One region of the Variovorax sp. RCC_210 genome, then DNA from elsewhere that is predicted to be linked to it. Evidence: riboswitches for the same ligand, from Rfam matches in the RefSeq annotation. Region 1 holds a riboswitch; the other holds the start of a gene.
The links. Region 1 has a riboswitch for glycine ahead of AB6807_RS33355 (ABC transporter substrate-binding protein). Riboswitches for the same ligand answer to the same signal wherever they lie in the genome.

Region 1 (3,396 bases):
CGAGGGGGCTTGTCAATGGGGGTTGCGCAGGGTGGTACGCAGGGGAGGCGCAAGGTGCCGAGGCGCTTCAGCGCAGCGGCAGGCTGATGGTGGCTGCCAGCGGCACGGCGTCGATGTGCTCGGCGCTGGCCACCACGAAGGCCCGCCCGGTGGCCGGCCCTGCGAGTTCGCCCAGCGAACGCCACAGGCAGCGCACCGAGCCCGCGTCCAGCGCCGCGGTGGGCTCGTCCAGCAGCACCAGCGGGCGGCTCGAGGCCAGCGCCGCGGCCAGCCACACCTTGCGCTTGGAGCCGGTCGACAGCATGAACATCGACTTTTCCAGGTGCGGCGTGAGCGAAAGGCCCTCGACCAGCGCCTGCCACCGTGCCTCGTCGAAGCCCGCGTCGCCCTCGCGCAGCGCGGCGGTGCAGGCGTGCACCGTGCTCTGGTCGAAGCGGTCGGTGGACGGGTCGACGAAGAACACGTTGCGCCGGTATGCCTCGGGCGCGGCGGCGAGGCTGGCGCCGGCCACCGTCAGGCCGCCCCTGGCCGGGAGCGCGCCCGCAATGACCTGGAGCAGCGCCGTCTTGCCGGCCCCCGTGTCGCCGTACAGCAGCGTGACGCCGGGGCCGACGCGGGCGCTCCAGTTCGAGGCGATGGCCGGCTGGTCGGGGTAGGCGAAGCCGAGCGCGTCGATCTGCAGGACGGGGGAAGAGGGAGCGGAGCTGGATGGGTTCATGGTCGCGGGCGACTTTATCAAGCGCTCGCGCGGCGTGGGCATGCAAACCTCCGACGCGAATTGCGATGCGTGGCTACCATTCGGCTCCATGAAAAAACTGCTCACCGCCGGTTTCCTCGCGTCGCTCACCTTGGCGCTCATGGCGGGCCCCGCGCTCGCCGCACCGGCCGCGCCCACCGCGCAGGTGTTCGATGCCGTGAACAAGCCCGAGGCGCTCGACCCGCAATGGCGCGTCCGGTTGTGCGCCTTGCTGCCGCAGCCCTGCGACGTGCAGCAGATCGGCCTGTACCGCCCACGCGGCGCCACGCCCGGCGACTACCTGGTGCTCTCCGCCGAGCCGCTGGTCATGGCGCGCGTGAAGCGAAGCACCGACGCCAAGGGATGGCAGCTCACCACGCTGAACGATTTTTCCGCCTATGCCGACGCGCTGAAGAAAGACGGCGCCGAAGGCTCCGGCCCGCGCGACATGCGCCTGTCGCTCGCGCCCGCGCTCTACCCGACGGCCGAGGGCAAGTGGGCGGTGGCCGTGCTGCAGACCGTGTCGGAGATGTACTCGGGCGGCGGCGCGTCGTTCGACACGGCGGACTTCGTGCCGCTCGAACGCGAACGTGAAGGCGAGGGCGAGGGCGAAGGCAAGGCGAGGAGTGCCGTGCAGCGCGGCATTCCCTTCTCGTGCTTCAAGATGATCCGCGCCTGCTTCAGCGAGAAGGACTACAAGACCTCCAAGCATTGCCACGACGAAAGCAACGGCAGCCTGCGCATCGCGTACGGCCAGGCGGCCAAGCCCGGCGCGCCGTACGACTGGCAGTACACGTGGCTGCAGAGCGAGTGGCCGCAAGGCGAGCCGCAGCGCGCCACCACCACCTCGCGCATCCGCTTCACCGCGAAGACGACCGAACGCGCGGACTTCTGCGGCGGCCCGCAGTAGACGTTGACTGCGGCGCAGCTTTCTCGCGGATTGCTGCTTTTGGCACGCAATCTGCTTTGAGAAGTTGATCCAGGAGAAATGCCGGCCCGATGCGTCGAGTTAGTGCATTACCGAAGGCGACAGCCCATAACGCTCAGGTCCCAAGACTGGATTTTTACTGACGCTGGAGAGCGCTGACCGGCCCCGTTGCAAGGGCCGAGGGCAGCCGCCGAAGGGGCAAGCCCTGTGCGATGTGCGCGCAGGGTGAATCTCTCAGGCAAAAGGACAGCAGGGGCACACCGCGCATTGCGTGCGGCGTGTCCTTGTTCGCTTCCGGAGCCGCTTTCTTCATGACCTGTTTTCCGCAACGCCGCCAGGCCGCCACGCTGCCACGCCGCATGCAGTACGTGTGCCGCGGCGTTGCGCGTGTTCGCGCCTTTCTTTTTCAACCGGAGAACTGATCCATGCTGACGAAACGACAACTGAAAGCCATGTTCGCGGGCGCGTTGCTGGCCACGGCCGCTGCCGCTGCCTTCGCGCAGGACGCGGGCAAGGTGCTGCGCCTGGTGCCGCAGTCCGACCTGAAGATCCTCGACCCGATCTGGACCACCGCCTTCGTCACGCGCAACCACGGCTACATGGTGTACGACACGCTGTTCGGCGTGGACGAGCAAGGCAAGGTGCATCCGCAGATGGTCGACAAGTACACCACCAGCCCCGACGGAAAAACCTGGACCTTCACGCTGCGCAAGAGCCTGGCCTTTCATGACGGCAAGCCCGTCACGTCCGAAGACGTCATCGCCTCGCTGAAGCGCTGGGGCCAGCGCGATGGCCTGGGCCAGAAGATGTTCACCGCGCTGGACAAGGCCGAGGCGGTGGACGCCAACACGTTCAAGCTGGTGTTCAAGGACAGCTTCGGCATGGTGCTCGACGCGCTGAGCAAGCCCTCTTCGAACCCGCCTTTCATCATGCCCGCGCGCGTGGCCGCCACGCCCGCCGACAAGCAGATCGACGACGCCACCGGCTCCGGCCCCTACATCTTCAAGAAGGACGAGTACCGCCCCGGAGAGAAGATCGTCTACCTGAAGAACACCAAGTACGTGCCGCGCACCGAGGCCCCCTCGGGCACCGCCGGCGGCAAGAACGTGTACGTCGACCGCATGGAATGGATCGTGCTGAAAGACGCGCAAACCCAGGCCAACGCGCTGGCCAACGGCGAGGTCGACATGATCGAGTGGGTGCCGTCCGAGCAGTACACGGCGCTGAAGAACAACCCCGCCATCACCATCGACAGCCCGGTGCCCAAGGGCTCGTTCGCGCTGCACCTGAACCACTTCATCCCGCCCTTCGACAACCCGAAGATCGCGCAGGCCGCGTTCATGGCCATCAACCAGGAAGCGCTGATGCGCGCGCAACTGGTGCACAAGGAGCTCTACAACAGCTGCGCCTCCATCTACCCGTGCGGCTCGGCCTATGCCTCCGACAAGGCGAGCTACTTCACCGGCAAGCCGCAGTTCGAAAAGGCCAAGGCGCTGCTGAAGGAAGCGGGCTACGACGGCAAGCCCGTGGTGCTCATGTACCCGGCCGACTTCGCGGTGCTCAACAAGTTTCCGCCGGTGATGGCGCAGCTGCTCAAGCAGGCCGGCTTCAACGTCGACATGCAGTCGATGGACTGGCCCACGCTGGTCACGCGGCGCGCCAAGAAAGACCCGGTGGCCAACGGCGGCTGGAACCTGTTCATCACCGGCTGGGGCATCGCAGACAACATGAA
Region 2 (3,396 bases), on a different contig from region 1:
GCAAAGCTCTTGCCGACTTCGGGCAGGTCGACGAACACCACGTCGCCCAGCGCGTCCTGCGCGTGCACGGTGATGCCGACGGTGGCGGCATCGCCTTCGGCCGCCACCCATTCGTGGTCCTTGGTGTACTTGATGCTCATGAAAAACTCCTCGTGGAAAAAATGTTTCGGGGTGCAGAGCCTAGCCGGGTCCGGGGGCGGTCGGCAGGCTCAGCCGCGGTAATAGCGGGTCGGCACGAAGGGCAGGGTCGAGACTTCCATCGGCACCGGCCTGCCGCGCACGATGGCCTGGATGCGCGTGCCCGGCTCGGCGAACGCCGTGGCCACGTAGCCCATGGCGATGCAGCGGTCGGCCGTGGGGCCGAGCAGGCCGCTGGTGACGATGCCGATGTCGTGGCCCTCGAAGGACTGCAGCAGCGTGCCGTCGCGCACCGGAATGCGCTCCAGCGCCACCAGGCCCACGCGCTTGCGCTTGAGCGTGTCGTGGTCGGTGTGGCCGGCCGCGCCCGGGGTGGCCGCGGCGAGCTGCGCCAGGATCCTGGCCGCACCGGGAAAGCCGCCTTCGCGCGCGCCACCGGCGCGGCGCACCTTCTGCATCGCCCAGTTGAGCGAGGCCTCGACCGGCGTGGTGGTGGTGTCGATGTCGTTGCCGTACAGGCACAGGCCGGCCTCGAGCCGCAGCGAATTGCGCGCGCCCAGGCCGATGGGCTTCACTTCGGGCTGGGCGAGCAGCAGGCGCGCCAGCGGCTCGGCGTCGGTGGCGGCCACCGAGATCTCGAAGCCGTCTTCGCCGGTGTAGCCGCTGCGGGTGACGAAGGCTGGCACCTTCGCGTCGCCGTCGCCGATCTGCACCGCGCCGCCGGTCATGAACACGAAGCGCTCGATGCCGGGCGACAGGCGCGCCAGCGTGGCGGCCGCCTGCGGGCCCTGCAGCGCCAGCAGCGCTTGGTCGGGCAGGGGCTGCACGGTGCAGCGGCTGCCGATCTTCTGCTGGATGTGCGCGATGTCGGCCACCTTGCAGGCGCCGTTGACGATCACGAAGAGCGAGCCGTTGCCTTCGTTGAAGAACATCAGGTCGTCGAGGATGCCGCCCTCGTCGTTCAGCAGCAGGCCGTAGCGCTGCTTGCCGGCGGGCAGGTCGATCACGTCGACGGGCATCAGGGTTTCGAAGGCGGCCGCGGCGTCGGGGCCGACCAGGCGCAGCTGGCCCATGTGGGAAATGTCGAACAGGCCGGCCGCGTCGCGCGTGTGCTTGTGCTCGGCCATCAGGCCGGCGGGGTATTGCACCGGCATGGTGTAGCCGGCGAAGGGGACCATGCGGGCGCCGAGCTCGACGTGCAGGTCGTGCAGGGGTGTCTTCAACAGGGTGTCGGAGGCGGAAGCAGCGGAAGCGGCGGGAGCAGCGGAAGCAGTGGAAGAGGCCATGGGGCACTCCAAAGGGGCAGACGAAATCCATGACGCAAGCCATGGGCCACCCCTGCTGTCCGCTTTACCTGAGAGATTCGCCCCACGATCGGGGTTTGCTCCTTCGGTGGGCCGTTGCACCGTGGGGTGCGGCGGCCTCTCTCCAGCAAGGAAACGCCGGTGTGCACCGGCGCCTTGTCAGTCCTTTTGCCTGAGCGTTCGGGAGACCCCTGCGCCTTCGGCGGCCCCGTCGCGCGGGGCTCTCTCCTGACCCGGGCGAGTGTAGTGGATCGCGGCGCGCGGGGCTTTGGCCTCAGTGAACGATTTCAGCCGGCGGCAGCAGCCGGTCGATGCGCTCGCGCAGCGACTCGGCGCGCTCGGCCCCGGCCGCCTTCTCGACCTCGCTGAGCATCAGCGCGGCAATGGTCATCATCGCCTCGCGGTCGCGCGCTTCGCGCAGGGCGTCGCGCATCTGCGACGCGAACTTGGGGTCGCGGCGCACGAACATGCGCTCGCAGATGTCGAACAGGAACATGCGCGTGGTCGCCAGCGAGCGCTTGCCGTCGAAGCTGTCGGCCGAGGTGCTGACCTGGATCGGGTCGACCGCCGGCAGCGCCGCCATGGCTTGAGCCGCCTGGGCGTCGCTGGCCGCTTGCGCGGCCTGCGATGCCTGCGATGCCTGCGATGCCTGCGACGCCAGTAGCGCGGCCTGGGCGGCAGCTGCAGCCGCCGCGTGCGGGTCTTGCAGGTAGCCGCGCTGCACCAGGGCCGACAGCGCCTGCTCGGCCTCGTCCCGCGTGCTGAACAGCGGGCTGAAGTCGGTCAGCGAGCGCCGGCCGTCGGCCATGAGCAGCAGCGCGCGCTCGCGCTGGCTGAGCGTGCGCTGGCGGCCCTGGAGTTCGTCGCGCGCCTTGTCGGTCTTGGTGGGAAACATGGCAGCCACAGCTTTTTCGGGAATCGAGGGCTGCAGCATCGTTGCAAGTGGTGACATCTTCATGAACGTTCTACTTACACGGGCAATCGCCGCTGTCGACCTCGGCCGCCTGCGATTTCCTTGCGAGTGAGCCACGGAACGGGAGTCGACCTCACACGCGCGTTCGTTTTCTTAGAAGCAGATGGCGCGAAGTCCTCCCCGTTGGACCGCTGCGCGGCAGTCAGACCAGTCCGAAAGCGGTCGGCCCCGCCCCCTGTCGAAACCGCGCGGCGTCGCGGGCTGGGGAGATGCCGAACAACCTGGCGTACTCCCGGCTGAATTGCGAAGGGCTTTCATAGCCGACCGCGTAAGCGGTCCTGGCGGCATCGCCGCTGGCCACGATCAGCTTTCTCGCTGCATGAAGGTGCAGCGTCTTTTGGTATTGCAGCGGGCTCATGCCTGTGGCCGCCTTGAAGTGGCGGTGGAAAGACGGCACGCTCATGCCGGCCAACTCGGCAAGCGCCGATACCGAAAGGGACGTGTCGACTTGCTGGCGTATCCGCTGGATCACCTCGCGGATTCTCGCCAGCTGGCCGTCCACGCTGAGCGCCTGTCGCAGCATGGGGGCATGCGGACTGCGCAGCAGTTGGTACAGCACCTCCCGCTCACGTCCTTTTGAAAGCGCGGCGATGTCATCGGGGCGATCCAGAAGCGCCAGCAGGCTGTCGAGCGCCTCCAGAAGCGGTTGCGAGACGGTCGCCACGCCGAATCCCATGGTTTGCGGCAATGTAGAAACCGGCGGCAGCTCGGTGACCAGGTTCGCGAGCATGGCGTGGTCGAGCGTCAGGCCCACTGCGACATAGGGCTTGTCGGTTTCCGCTTCGAGCACGCAACCGGTCGCGGGCAATTCGACGGCGGATGCGAAAGAGTGCGCCGTCCCGTAGCGGATGAGGTGACCGCCGACAAGAACCTGCTTCACGCCTTGCAGCACCACGCACACCATCGGCTGGCAGAACGCGGTTTCCGGGATCAGGGGTTGGCGGACGACACCGAGGCTCAGGTTGGGAATCGGTGTCTCGG

Region 2: linked by a shared signal. The riboswitch ahead of gcvT (glycine cleavage system aminomethyltransferase GcvT) and the one ahead of AB6807_RS33355 (ABC transporter substrate-binding protein) in region 1 are both predicted to bind glycine.

What each region holds. Positions count from the first base shown of each region.
Region 1 covers NZ_JBFUPJ010000017.1:80,895-84,290, forward strand. Annotated here, with positions in the region: gene AB6807_RS33345 (ATP-binding cassette domain-containing protein) at 68-718, opposite strand; gene AB6807_RS33350 (hypothetical protein) at 807-1,646, shown strand; glycine riboswitch at 1,800-1,924, shown strand; gene AB6807_RS33355 (ABC transporter substrate-binding protein) at 2,090-3,396, shown strand, end outside.
Region 2 covers NZ_JBFUPJ010000006.1:328,953-332,348, forward strand. Annotated here, with positions in the region: gene gcvH (glycine cleavage system protein GcvH) at 1-140, opposite strand, end outside; gene gcvT (glycine cleavage system aminomethyltransferase GcvT) at 210-1,424, opposite strand; glycine riboswitch at 1,470-1,580, opposite strand; glycine riboswitch at 1,597-1,683, opposite strand; gene AB6807_RS19825 (hypothetical protein) at 1,717-2,400, opposite strand; gene AB6807_RS19830 (AraC family transcriptional regulator N-terminal domain-containing protein) at 2,558-3,396, opposite strand, start outside.